DNA from 3 places in the Microbulbifer thermotolerans genome. Region 3 is predicted to be linked to each of the others. Evidence: predicted binding sites of a transcription regulator. Region 3 holds the regulator's gene; each other region holds the start of a gene.
What was found. Region 3 encodes FNR, which switches genes on or off when oxygen is low (the NO sensors DNR and NnrR bind a similar motif). Its sites were predicted from a motif close to TTGATNNNNATCAA; they were not measured.
Positions count from the first base shown of each region.

Region 1 (4,689 bases), 1.1 Mb from region 3:
CAGACCTATTATTGGAAGATGAATCACATCAACCATCGGCCCCGATTGCAAGGAGACTGCTGACAATGTCCGGTAAACAAGCGCATACGGCGATTTCCAGAAGCGTGACAGAAAAGCTGCGCAACGGTCAGGTGGTGACAATCCGTCCCATGGAAAAGAGCGATATAGAGTTGGAGCGGGCATTTATCACCAATTTATCACCGGAATCCCGCCATTTCCGTTTTCTAGGGGGTATCGGCGAGCCCAGTGAACAGCTGCTGAAGCAATTGACGGATATTGACCACGACGAGCGGGAGGCGTTTATCGCTCTACTGGAGAGTGACAAAGGGCCGCTGGAAATCGGTGCGGCGCGCTATATTCTGGAAGCATCGCGCACAGCGGCGGAATGCGCCGTAGTGGTGGCGGACGATTGGCAGATGCAGGGATTGGGGACCCTGCTTCTCAACCGCCTGATAGAGTCGGCCCGTGCGCGCGGTGTTAAACACCTTTATTCCATTGACTCGGCAGAGAATATCAAACTACGCGATGTGGCACGCAGTATGGGGTGGGACTGCCACACGGACCCGCAGGACCATACTCAGGTCATCTTCACCCTGGATCTAAGTGCAACATAGCCCGATCAACGCTGAACCCCACATTTGCGAAAGGTCATCGCTGCGTATTGCGGCGGTAGTTGGGCGCCAAGCAGCTCATACCGGTATGCGGTGAAGATCTCAATCGCCAGTCGCTTCCCAATATCGATAGGCCCTTCCCTCTCCACGACCACTTCAGTGTCAGTCACTCCAACGACAAGCGGAATCCGGATACATAGCGAGCTTTTCAAGCATAGCCTAGTAAGGCTTTGCCCCCGCTGATCTTAGGTTATGTATGTCTTCAGACTGTCAGCCTTTTTCCGCTTGCGCCAGCGAGTGATAGACAATAGCAGCTCCATCGCTAAAAGCTGCAGCAGTGCCACTGTCAAAAGCGTTACCCATTCTCTGGCGCTCACCGGAGACACCCCGAGCAGGTCCTGCATCAAAGGTGAGTACAGTGACAGGATATGAATTCCCTGCCCGGCTAATGTTCCCAGCAATAGTATTGGGTTGGAAAACAGTGGCTGGCGGAATATGGAACGGTATTCGGAGCGGCTATTGAATACCTGTACGTTCTCAAACAGCACCATCAGCAGCAACACGCTGTTGCGCGCTGCATCTACCTCCCAGCCTTGCTCCAACAACCAGTAGAAACAGCCGAAAGCAAGCCCACCCATCACAAGTCCGGCGGTAATCACACGGCGTAACATCAGTGGATCGAACAGAGATTCTTGGGGGGAACGGGGCGGTCTTTGCATTTCGTCACCCTCGCCGGGTTCCAGCGCGAGTCCGATACTTTGCACACTGTTGGTGACCAGGTTGAGCCACAATAGTTGCACGGCGGTCAGTGGTAAGGGCAGACCGAATGCGGTGGTAAGAATAAACAGTACGACCTCCGCTGCCCCGGTGGATATCAGGAAAAAGATCACCTTACGGATATTCCGATAGGCGATACGCCCCTCTTCCACTCCGGCCACCACCGAGGCGAAATTGTCGTCTGCGAGCAGCAGATCCGCGGACTCCTTTGCCACCTCCGTTCCTTGCTCCCCCATGGCCACACCAACATGGGCACTGTTGAGCGCCGGCGCATCATTGACGCCATCACCGGTGACCGCCACAAATTCTCCCTGGCGCTGGAGCGATTGCACAATGGTTAATTTTTGCTCTGGAGATACTCGCGCGTAAACTCGCGTATCGGCGGTCAGCGCGTCCACTGCCGCTTCTCCCCTTGCTTCGGCCTGCGCTAAATCGGTGCCGGTAACCGCTTTGTCGCCCTGCTCTGCCAGTTTTAGCTCTCGGGCAATGCTGAGCGCGGTATGCGGGTGGTCGCCGGTGAGCATACACAAGTGGATGCCCGCTTGTTTACATTCCTCTACGGCGGCGGCGGCCTCTGGGCGCAGAGGGTCAAACATCGCCGCCAATCCCAGCAAACAGAGGTTTTGCAATTTTTCTTGCGATAGCGTTTCCGATTCGCCCAACTCTCCTTCCGCAAGTGCCAGCACCCGAGCGCCCCTTTCCGCGAGACGATGCATTTGCTCAGTAATGGATGCACTGTCCAGGGGGACATCACCGTCGGCGGTGGCCATACGGCTACACATGGGTAATAGTTTTTCCAATGCACCCTTCACGCAAACCAGCTGCCGCCCCCCCTGCCCTTGCGGATTCGCATGCGATGTAGCAGCAAATCCAAGCGCCGGCTCGTAATGTATCTGCCCCTTTAACGGATATGTCTGCAGCAATTGCGCCCGACTAAATCCCGTCTTGTGGGCCATAACCAGAAGCGCTTGGTCAACAGCATCACCGCTGCTGTGCCACTGACCATTTTCCAGCGGGTGCAACTCTGCCTCATTGCACAGGGCGGCGGCCCGGGCTACCCGCGCCATTATGGCGTGATCGACAGGGGATGACTGCGGATGCGACGGTAGTATGCCGCCGTCCACGGTAAACCCCTCGCCATCACAGAAAGCGACTTCACTGGCGGTGAGTCGATTTTCTGTCAAAGTACCGGTCTTATCTGCGGCAATCACGGTACAGGACCCGAGACTCTCTACCGCCACCAGTTTGCGGACGATCACATTGCGCTTGACCATGCGGCGGGTGGCGATGGAGAGCACCACGGTCAGTGCCATCGGCAGCCCCTCGGGAATAGCGGACACAGCGAGAGCAACTGCCGTCATGAAAATCACCAGTGGCGGAGTGTCTCTGGCCAGTTCGATTGCGGCGAGAATGGCCACTGTCGTCAGCAGTGCGATTGTGAGTTTTTTACTAAAGCGCTCAATCCGTTGAAAAAGTGGTGGCTGAACCGTCTCGGCGGATTCCAGGGTGAGGCTCAATTTACCCATTTCCGTATGCAGTCCCGTGGCTGTCACCAGACCGCGGGCACGGCCACTTGTAACTAGGCTGCCTGCAAAACATTGATTGATTCGCTCTGCCACCGGTGTATCGGCGTCACACAGCAGGTCGCTGTTCTTGCTAACCGGCAACGATTCTCCAGTTAAAACAGATTCATCGACCTCGAGCCCGACAGACTCCAGCAAGCGAAGATCAGCAGGTACCCGATCGCCCGAGGCAAGCAGCAGCAGGTCACCAGGTACCAGCGACTCCGCATCAATCTCCAGTATTTCTCCGCCCCGAATAACCCGCGCGCGACTCACCATTAGTTTGCGTAGTGCCTGGGCGCTGCGGTGCGCGTGATACTCCTGCAGTGCGCCGATTAGCGCATTCAGCAGAAGAATCAATCCGATAAATGTGGCGTCGGCAAATTTACCGGCAATCAATGAAACCACCATTGCCGCCAGCAGCACATATATCAACGGGCTGACAAATTGCCGCAGAAACAAATGGAGAAACCCCGGCAGCCGGGGCTGTGGCAATGTATTGGGGCCATATGCGGCAAGGCGGCGGTTGGCCTCCTCCACCGATAACCCTTCTTCACCGCTATCGAGGCGATTTGCGGCTTCCTTTGCTGGTAAGCAATGCCACTGGCGTTGTGCATCCGTGTCGGTCATTTTGGCTTTGGCGCTGTCTGGCTGCGCAGTGATCGAGGTGAACATACAGGCTCCGATTCTGCAACATTAGTCGAAAACCTATACGGCACTTACCTCACAAGGCATTGATCTAAATCAACCTTTCCTCGGCTTGAGTGAATGCTGGCGCTTATTCCCTATAAATGAGGCAATAAGGAGGGAATGCACGTGCACGCAAGCCGCTTGAGCCCTTGAATCTGTACTTGCTATAGCGCCAAAATCAGCATCAACCCCAGTCCGGTGATAAAAAAACCGAAATGCAAGGATACAGCGTGCAATGATGCCTGCTGCTTAATTTCTGGTATCAGGTCCGATGCTGCGATATAAATAAAATTGCCCGCGCCAAAAAGCACCAGCCCAGTCACATCAAAGCTTTGAGAAATCCCGTAGGCAATCAACGCTCCCAGCGGAAAGGTTAACGCAGACAGAAAATTCCAAATCAGTGCACGACGTTGCGACCAGCCACCGTGGACCAGTACGCCGAAGTCCCCCAGCTCCTGAGGGATCTCATGGGCAACCGCTGCAATCCAGGCGGAGATGCCCGCTCGGGGGTCAATTAAAAAGGCACTGGCGATAGCGAGTCCCCCAATAAAGTTGTGAATGCCATCGCCGAGAAGGATGAGATAAGTCACCGGAGGCGCGTCCGCCTCCCTGGTGCTGTGCGAGTGGTGCCAGTGCAACAATTGTTCCAATAACAAAAAAGTCGTAAAGCCCGCCACCATCCACAGACTTGCAGAGAGTGGCGTAGCCCTACCCAATCCCTTCGGCAGCATATGAAAAAATGCTCCGCCGAGCAGAGTCGCGGCGGCCAGGGATACCAGAGGGCCGGCAGGGATTCTGGAAATTTTCGCCAAAATTGGATTAACTCATTGTTTCTGAAGGCTTTTTTTCTGGCGACCCCCTTGAAAGCTATCCTCATTGTTGAATTAGAAGCCAGCTGCTGGGCTGGCCGACTTCGATCTGATCGAAACTAACGTTTCAGGCTTCTGGCACACGTGACCTTCACATAGTTCGATTTGTAGTTACTCTCGTACAGGCAGAGCTTATCTCCGCCTCCGATTTAAACTGTTTATATTCACCAGCTAACTTGA
Region 1 covers NZ_CP014864.1:1,927,312-1,932,000, forward strand. Annotated here, with positions in the region: gene A3224_RS08115 (GNAT family N-acetyltransferase) at 66-614, shown strand; gene A3224_RS08120 (cation-translocating P-type ATPase) at 857-3,625, opposite strand; gene A3224_RS08125 (ZIP family metal transporter) at 3,805-4,452, opposite strand; gene A3224_RS08130 (tetratricopeptide repeat protein) at 4,601-4,689, opposite strand, start outside.
Region 1: A3224_RS08120 (cation-translocating P-type ATPase) is a predicted target of FNR. The motif match lies at 3,685-3,698, and genes of this name have one in related genera.

Region 2 (4,689 bases), 1.7 Mb from region 3:
AAACCACTGGCAGCCAATCTGCTGCTGTCATTGCACTTGTGCTCATGCTTTACCTCCGTGCGCGGACTCTAGGGTCGGTTGCTGTTTAGAGTCGGATAGGTTGGTCAGACTGCCTTCGGGGTTGGGTTCCTTGGTCTCGAATTCCTCCACTTTCACAGATTTCAGTGCCATGACTCGCAGAGTGTGGAAATAAGCCCAGAGGAGAATGACGTAGACCACCAGGTAGAGCGTCAGGGAGAGTCCGACATTAGCCGGTGCCACCGGTGTCGCCGCTTCAGCGGTTGTGAGTATCCCGGTTACCAGCCACGGTTGGCGGCCCACTTCGGTCACATACCAGCCAGCCAGTGTCGCCAGCCAGCCGGAGGCTGTCATGGCCACTGTGGTTTTCAGTAGCCAGCCGGGCAGTTGATCGCGCCGGTACAGGTTGTAACACCCAATCCAGGCCACCAGCAGCATCAGTACGCCGAGGCCAACCATAATGCGGAAGCCGTAGAAGAGCGGCTTCACCGGTGGGTGATCGTCTCCGAATTCATTCAGGCCGGGGACTTCACCGTCCGCGTGGTGGGTGAGTATCAGGCTCGCCAATTTGGGTATGGTGATTTCCAGATGATTGGTGCGGGCCTCTTCATCGGGGATTGCGAAAAGCCTCAGTGCCGCGCCTTGTTCCGTTTCCCAAATCCCCTCCATGGCGGCGACTTTCTGTGGCTGGTGTTCGAAGGTATTGAGGCCGTGCAGGTCGCCGACAAAAACTTGCAGTGGGGCCAGTATTGCCGCCAATACCAAGCCGGTTTTGAGTGCCAGCCGCGGTGCCTGCTTTGGGTCGCCTTTAAGAATGCGGTAGGCGGACAGGCCGGCGACAAAAAAGGCCGCGGTTAATCCGGAGGCCAACAGCATATGGATCATGCGGTAGGGGAAGGAGGGATTGAAGATCACTTTCATCCAGTCGGTGGCGTGAACGACGCCATCCCGAATTTCATAGCCCGCCGGTGTCTGCATCCAGGAGTTCAGAGAGAGAATCCAAAAAGCGGAGAAGGTGGTGCCCAAGGCTACCATCAGGGCGGAGAAGGTGTGCACTTTACTGGGTACACGCTTGCTGCCGAACAACATGATGCCTAGGAAGGTCGCTTCCAGGAAAAACGCGGTCAATACCTCGTAGCCCAGCAGTGGGCCGGCGATATTGCCTACTTTTTCCATAAATCCAGGCCAGTTGGTGCCGAACTGGAAAGACATGGTAATACCGCTGACCACGCCCATGGCGAAGGTCAGTGCGAATACCTTGACCCAGAAACGGTAGGCGCGCATCCAGACCGGATTGCCGGTTTTGTCGTAGCGCACTTTGAAGAACAAAAGGAACCATCCGAGCGCGATGGTGAGGGTGGGAAAGAGAATGTGAAAACTGACGTTGGCTGCGAACTGTATCCTCGACAGCATCAGGGTGTCTAACATGAGAACCTCTGCATATAACAGTAGTTACTATCCAACCTGGATTTGCGGTGCTGAGCACCGCACCGGCTCATTTCGCTGTAGATTTGCCTCCTTGTACCCCGGTGGCTTTATTTTTTAATTCGAGCAGCTTGCTGATACCGGAACCCAGTTTCATCAGCTTGATCAGGTCCTTCTGCTCCAGTCTGCTCAGGGTATTGGCGAAGCGGTCCAGCAGTTCCAGCAAGTTGTAAACCTCCTGGATTTTTTTCTGCTCTTCGGCCTCCTGTTTGTCCTCCGGCGCGTTCAACAGCAACTCGCGCAACAGGCTCAGTGTCGGGTCCAGTTCCCGCTTGCGCCGTTCCTCAAACACGGTGCGCGCCAGATCCCAGATGGAGCCGGCGGCAGTAAAGTAATCCTTGCGGTCTCCCGGCAGGTGTCGCAGTTCCACCAATCGCCAGGACTGCAACTCCTTTAGGCCCATGCTGACATTGCCGCGGCTGATCTTTAGCGCCTGTGCCAGCTGGTCCGCATTCATGGGTTCTGACTGAATGGTCAGTAAGGCAAACATCTGCCCGACAGTGCGATTAAAGCCCCAACGGCTGCCCATTTCGCCAAAATGCAATATGAATGCCTGGGCCTGACTGGATAACTTCATAGTGTTCTGTATTTTCAGAAATTTTTGAAAATTCTAAACCTTATTCGATTTCTGTCAATCATTAATCCTGTTTGGGTAGGAAACGATCCAGAAGGGGTAGAGATACAGGAGCCCGTCTTATTAATCAGTGGTTCCTTGGTCCACTTGCTGTAATGCCGCTCCAAACCAACCATGCGGAACAATAAAGCCGCGTTCGGTTTCCCCCGCAGCACTTATCCCGGCGACGCAAAGCGGTGCAGGCGGGCTGGTATCGCAAAGTCTCTGCGCCAGTGCCTCACTGGTGTCGCCCGGTGTGAGACCCGGGGGCAGTGGTGCCAACCAGGCGCGCTTGGGAAGCTGAACCCAGCGCAGGGAGTGTCGGCAAAAGTGGTGTTGAAACTCGTCGAGCTCCGCCCACCAACAGGGACTGCCGCCCAAAGTCAGCTCTCCGTGCTGAGGCGCTCTTCGCGCGTCGAGTGGACGGAACAGTCGCCCCGGCATCAGTGCCCACTGGCGGTCGATATGAATCTTCTGTTGCCGCAACAGTTGCCGCGCTTGAGGCTGGTGTATCAATGGCAACTGGTGGTCGCGCATGCGCGCCAGCTTGATGTCCAGACGATCCCGCAATCCGGGGCCGACCCAGTATTCGTCCGCCACTTGCAGATAGAATTTGACTGCGATTTCCCAGTGCTCGGTGGCGCCGCTGGGCAAGTGTTGTACTACGAAGTCCAGCTCGCCCAGGGTGCGGTCCGCGGTGCGCAAGGGTAGGTTGCGGCATCGCAGTCGGTAATCGGGGTGATGGGTAAAGGCGAACGCCCACAGGTCTTCAAAATAATCGCCCAGCCGCATCCCTCTACCCTGTGCATCGCTCTGCGCCAGCGCTGCGTCCAACAGTGGTGCTAGGCGCGTGCGTGTCTCGGTGAGGGAGAAATAAGCCGAAAGCGCCTCCCGGCGCTGGCGCGGCAGCCACGGAAGGTCTGCGCAGCGGGCGATGGAATCCGTCTCCAGCGCCCAGTGGAGGTTGGTCCAGTGGTTGGGGGTGATAGAGGGTGTGCTCATTGGCTGCGGCTGTCAGTCGCGCAGTTGGTGTGTAAATCCTGTTTTCTCAATAGTCTGCTGGCAAGTGTCAGCCGCCCCCGATCAGAGCACGCAAGATACGGTCACACGCGGTTCCATCCCCATAGGGATTGTGGGCAAAGCTCATTGTTCGGTAAGCGTCGGAATCTGTCAGCAGGATATTGAGCTCCCGGGTAATCACCTCGGTGTCGGTACCCACCAGTTTGACGGTGCCCGCCGCGACGGCTTCCGGCCTCTCCGTGGTGTCGCGCATAACCAAGACCGGTTTACCAATAGAGGGCGCTTCTTCCTGAATGCCGCCGGAATCGGTAAGGATAATACTGGCCCGATTCATAAGATAGACAAAGGGAAGGTAATCAAGCGGTTCTATCAAATGAATATTGTCGATATTCGATAGCAGTCGATTGACGGGTTCGCGGACATTTGGATTCAAGTGTACTGGGTAGACGATTTGAGTATCCGGGTGCCTTCGGGCTGCCTGTGCCAGGGCCTGACATATACGCTCGAACCCTGCACCAAAACTTTCCCTCCGGTGGCCGGTAACCAGGATAAGTTTCTTTTCTTTGTCTAGGAATGAGAACCGTTTTTCCTGTTCGGTGGTGAGGGTTTTATCCGTATCCAGCTTTTTAACTACTTCGAGCAGTGCATCAATGACAGTGTTTCCGGTTACAAATATGCTCGACGGATCTATGCCTTCGGCGATCAGATTCTTTCTGGAAGTTTCCGTTGGCGCAAAATGTTTCGCGGAAAGCGTGGCGGTTAATTTCCGGTTGGCTTCCTCCGGCCAGGGGGAGTAGAGATTGCCTGTGCGAAGCCCTGCCTCCACATGTCCCACGGGTATCTGCTGGTAGTAAGCGGCGAGGGTTGTGGCGAATGTTGTCGCGGTATCGCCGTGAACCAAGACGATATCGGGCTTTGTTTCTGCAAGTACTCCTCGCATGCCCTGAAGTATTCCCGAGGTAATGTCGGTTAAATCTTGTCCCGGCTTCATCAGATCCAGGTCGTAGTCGGGGACGAGCTCAAACAACTGCAAGACTTGATCCAGCATTTCCCGGTGCTGTGCTGTTACGCAGATCTTTGCATCAAAACGCTCATCACGCCCCAGCTTTAGTGCTAGGGGTGCCATTTTTATAGCCTCCGGGCGTGTCCCGAATACTGTTAATACCTTCATAATCCGTTTAGCTCTGTCTTTTTAGATGGCAGATTGGTTGAGTGCTCAGATACCGCTTGATGATCGAAGCCGCGAATTATCCGGTTGCGCGGATAGATATCAATCACTTTGAGGGCGGCGGCAAAGGACATTTTAAGGTTGACCGGGCGAGACCGGCTTCCAGTGTCATGGTAATGTAGCCAATGGGCGGAGACACTGGCCTGTTGTAGGCGTGTGCTACAATCCGCCGCCGTTACTGACCAGTCTAAATGTCTTCTATGAAAATCCTGATGCTTTCCAATGAGTTTCCCCCCAGTATTGGCGGGGTTCAAACCCATGTGTATGAACTTGCCAAGGCATTGGTACGTGCCGGGCATCGGGTGGCAGTAGTGGCACGTCGTGC
Region 2 covers NZ_CP014864.1:824,141-828,829, forward strand. Annotated here, with positions in the region: gene cydB (cytochrome d ubiquinol oxidase subunit II) at 1-31, opposite strand, end outside; gene A3224_RS03510 (cytochrome ubiquinol oxidase subunit I) at 43-1,446, opposite strand; gene A3224_RS03515 (GbsR/MarR family transcriptional regulator) at 1,514-2,080, opposite strand; gene A3224_RS03520 (DUF1853 family protein) at 2,201-3,118, opposite strand; gene wecB (non-hydrolyzing UDP-N-acetylglucosamine 2-epimerase) at 3,186-4,262, opposite strand; gene A3224_RS03530 (glycosyltransferase family 4 protein) at 4,565-4,689, shown strand, end outside.
Region 2: A3224_RS03515 (GbsR/MarR family transcriptional regulator) is a predicted target of FNR. The motif match lies at 2,125-2,138, and genes of this name have one in related genera.

Region 3 (4,689 bases):
ATATCGATACAGAGGCGGAAGTAAAAGTACCGGGAGTCGGTACGATTAAAGCCGATGTGGAGCTGGATCCGCTGGTCTATATGGCGGGGCTGGGTTACCGCTTCTAAACGGGCCCACCACTTTTGGTCGGTAAGGGTGCGGGGCGGCGTTAGAGCGCGTCGCCCTGTACCCGTTTATGTTGTTGCAGAGGTTTTTTTAAGATGAGACAAGCGCAGAACGCTGCAGAGCCGGCTTTATCCGAGGAATTACTCTCCCGCTATGCCGGGCCCTGTCCGCGCTATACTTCCTATCCCACAGCGGATCGTTTTGGCCCCCTGGGTGACGGAGAACCTTGGCGCGCACTGGCGGATATTCGCAGCCTGTCACTCTACGTGCATATTCCTTTCTGCCATTCGCTCTGTTACTTCTGTGCCTGCAACAAAGTCATTACCCGGCAATACGGGCTTGCGTCCAGTTATCTGGAGCAACTGCTGCGGGAAATGCGCTGGTATCGCGACAAGGTGGCCAGAGTGCCCGTGACTCAGTTGCACCTGGGGGGAGGAACACCCACCTATCTGAACGACGATGATATGCGTCGCCTCATCGATGGACTGGCACAGATCTTCGATCTGCGCACGGGGGAAGACGTTGAATACAGTATCGAGGCGGACCCGCGCACTCTTGAGCTGGATACCCTCGCCACACTGCGCCAACTGGGTTTTAACCGCCTGAGCCTCGGCATTCAGGATTTCAATCCGGTGGTGCAGCAGTCGATCAACCGCATTTGCAGCTCCGACCAAGTGGCGCAGCTGACTGACGCTGCGCGCGAACAGGGGTTTCGCTCCATTTCCTATGATCTCATCTATGGTCTTCCCGGGCAGAGTGTAGATAGCCTGCAACGCACTTTGGACAGAGTGCTGGAGCTGGCACCGGACCGTATCGCGCTCTACCACTACGCCCATCTGCCGCACCGGTTCAAGGCGCAGCGGCTGATTGATTCCAACCTGATCCCCACGCCGACGGAAAAAATCGCCATGCAGTTGGCGGCGGTATCCCGCCTTACCCAGGCCGGTTATGAGTTTTTGGGCATGGATCATTTTGCGCTGCCCGGCGACGAGTTGGCGGCAGCCGCTCGCGAGGGACGGCTGGCGCGCAACTTTCAGGGATACACACTGATGCCCGCGGATGCACTGGTAGGGCTGGGGGCTTCGGCGATCAGTTACAGCGCTGATGGCTACTGGCAGAATCTGCACCGGTTGAAGGAATATGCCCAGGCAGTCACCGACCGGGGGATCGCCACTTGCCGTGGATGGCTGCTTGACGGCGATGATCGCCTGCGCCAATGGGTGATCGGAGAGTTGATGTGCCGTCTGCAGTTGGACAAAAAAGAGGCCGCAGAGCGCGCTGGAGCGCCTTTTGAGACCTATTTTGCGGCCGATTTGGCGAGATTGCAGCCAATGTTCGACGACGGCCTGCTGCAGCAGGACGAAAACTGTTTGCGCGTCACGAACCGAGGCCGCTGGTTTGTGCGTAATGCCGCCGCCGCTTTCGACCGCTATCTCCATTCAGCGGAAACCGATGCCCGCTATTCCCGTGTTCTGTAACCGTGTAATATCCGGACTGCTCCGTAACCGATAACTGATGTGCTACGAAAGGTCCGGATATCCATGACTGATACTCAGAGAGCGGTAAGCTGCGGGAACTGTTCGGTCAGGCGGCTGTGCCTGCCGGCCGGCCTTTCCCAGGGTGATATCGACAAGCTCGAACAAATCACGCGCAAAAAGAAAATCGTCAAGTCCGGCGAGTCCCTTTTCCGCACCGGTGATCCCTTTGCAAACCTGTACGCGATTCGCTCAGGTAGCTTCAAGTCGGCGGTAATTGCCGCAGATGGCGATACTCAGGTGACCCATTTTGCCCTGCCGGGAGAACTGCTGGGCCTGGACGCCTACAGTGGCCGGGTGCACCCGAGCTATGCGGAAGCGCTGGAGGATAGCAGCGTCTGTGTACTGCCGTTCTCGCAGCTGGAGACACTGGCACAGCAAGTGCCGGCACTGCAGCAGCAGATCTACAGCATTTTCTCGGAAGAGCTGAAACAGGAAAACGATATCCTGATGCTGCTGGGCAAGCGTTCTGCGGATACACGTTTGGCGGCGCTGCTGATCAATATCTCCAGTCGTTATGCGCGCCGCGGTTATTCTGCCAGCCGCTTTGTGTTATCCATGCCGCGCACCGATATTGCCAACTATCTCGGGTTGACCGCGGAAACCGTAAGCCGCCTGTTTTCCCGTTTTCAAAAGGAAAAGCTGATACGGGCCAGCGGGCGCGATGTGGAAATACTGGATCTGATCGGACTCAGTGAAGTGGCCGGTACTCACTGCGGCTACGAGGGCGAGGGCTGATGTGCCAGCGCCTGATTTTGGCTTGATTCAGATCAATAACTGCCACACGGTTGCGGCTTAACCTTAAAGCGTAAATCAACCGCTGAAAGGAGTCGCAACCATGCAAATTATTCCGAGAAAATCTCCGTTTGATTTCGATCATATTTTTCACGGCTGGTGGGGTGGTGTACCCAGCACCGACACCACAACTCCGGTAACTTTTGCTCCCAAAGTGGATATCTTTGAAGAAAAGGGAAAATACCGTATTGTCGCCGATCTGCCGGGTGTCGAACGGGAAAATATCAAGCTCACTCTGGATGAAGGTGTGCTCACTCTGGAGGCGGTGCTTGAGCGAGAAAGCAAAAAAGAAGAAAAAGGAAAGGTGATTCGCCGAGAACGTTTTAGCGGCAGTTATCTGCGCCGCTTTGATCTCGGCGACAATATTGCCGAAGATGATGTTCAAGCAGAGTTTAACAACGGTGTGCTCACCTTGGAAATCCCTTTTCTGGAGCCGCGTGAGCGTGCGGCAAAGCGCATTCAAATCCGTTAAGTAGTAGTCTTTTGCTTGGGCGTCTTTATTGATACAGGGGCGTTCAGGCTGTGGGATGGATGCTATGAAAGCACACAGGAGCTTTCCTGTGACTGACGGCTTTTAGGTGTCTGTCCCATCATTTGACCATCTTTTTAAGATGGAAATTTTGAGCACGAGAGTTTTTTATTTGCGGTTCCCAGTCAAAACCGCAGTGGCCAGCTTCTCCGCTGGCCTTTTTTATTAAAAAAAAGACCGGCTATGCCGGTCAAAAAAGCAACCCGGTTGTCCGCTTCCGGGTGAGCTAGCGATGAATTCCTATATTGCCTGAATGAATCGAAACCAATCTCAGCGCTTGTGACAGTTTTACTGTTTCCTAGTGGGCGGGAAATACTGGCGTACTATGGTGGTTGTCTCGACTAGATTTCTCGGTATTATCCGGTTGCGCCAGCCAGTGCAGTGCGTCGTCATGTTCTTCGAAATATTGTACGTCTCCACTCAAAAACCAGGAGGCGATACGTGCGGCAACTTTTTGCCATTTTTCTTCGCCCACCACGGCGATTCTGGAAAACTCATTGCCGTGTTTCAGCGCCAGTTTAAAGTCATCCCAGGCGGCGCGCAGTTCCCAACCCTCGAAATCTTCCACATCTACCAATGCTTTCACTTTCGGATCTTTTATACCTTGTAATGCGTAGTCGAGAAGTGGTGTTATCCTTTCATAATCTTCATGGGTAAGCCGACCGATAGCTTTGACGTAGAGAAAAAAATCAGAGTCGATTCTTTCAAGCCCGATGGATATGCCGTGGCACTTGATGTCTCTCATTGGATGCTCCTTTCTCTGGTTTCCTGATCGAGAGATTGCGATGCATTGAAAAATGATGTCTGTTGCTACAGTGCAATCGCCCGCTTTTTATCTCGCGGGTTCAGGTCAATGCGGCTGCGGGTTGATCTGATGTTGTTAGATACTGGTGCAGCATGTCGTATGTTTTTTTGATTCCGGCGTGAAATACCGGATTGCTGTTTTGCTTCAGGTTCGCGTGTATTTCCTGCCAGTCAGCCTCGGTGAGGTATTGTTCGATCAGGGGATAGACAATCTCGTTTTCCCATCGCATGTGGTCGCGCTGCAGATTCAGGTAATCCAGGGCCGTATTGATTAGCTTGCTGCGCTCTACGGCAGAATCATTGGCGATGGCGTAGAACAGGCTGGACATTTGCCGCGTGCAGGCGGCGATATGTTGGTGCTCCTGTGATGTGGCGATAACCGCCTCCCGGCAGGGGATGGGTTTGGTCAATAGCTGCTGAAATACCACATCTTCAACGGGGTGGTGCCACTTGTCCGGGTAAACGGAAATATAGTCTAAAGCGTCGAGAATCAGCCCCAGGGTCGCCGGGTCCCGCTCCCTGTCGTCCAGGCTGTGGAGAAGGGACTCAAAAGTATCGAGGAGCTGCTGGAGGTGTTTATGATCCAGGCACAGCTGCCGATAGATAGTGTTCATGTCCGCCTCCATTGATTGACCGGTGTCCCCATTGTTGTCTGTCTGACAGCGGGAGGCTTGACCTGGATCAAGCCTCGGCACGGTTGCGTGGTGGCAGGCGGCAATCTGCGCGCTTGGACACGGGGCGGGCCTTGGAACCATGCGTTGCCATCGCGGTCACAGGGGCTCCGTGTGCGCTTCTGTGATTGGGGAACTGTTAGGTGGAAATCAAGGTGAGTAGAATCCGTGCCCACCTTATCGTGTGAATTGATCAATAACCAGTTAGGGAATTTGTATGCGTAATATTGCAAAAGGTGTCGCTGTATTA
Region 3 covers NZ_CP014864.1:3,041,378-3,046,066, reverse strand. Annotated here, with positions in the region: gene A3224_RS12685 (OmpW/AlkL family protein) at 1-107, shown strand, start outside; gene hemN (oxygen-independent coproporphyrinogen III oxidase) at 201-1,583, shown strand; gene fnr (fumarate/nitrate reduction transcriptional regulator Fnr) at 1,647-2,378, shown strand; gene A3224_RS12670 (Hsp20/alpha crystallin family protein) at 2,479-2,907, shown strand; gene A3224_RS12665 (SpoIIAA family protein) at 3,263-3,709, opposite strand; gene A3224_RS12660 (hemerythrin domain-containing protein) at 3,810-4,382, opposite strand; gene A3224_RS12655 (outer membrane beta-barrel protein) at 4,657-4,689, shown strand, end outside.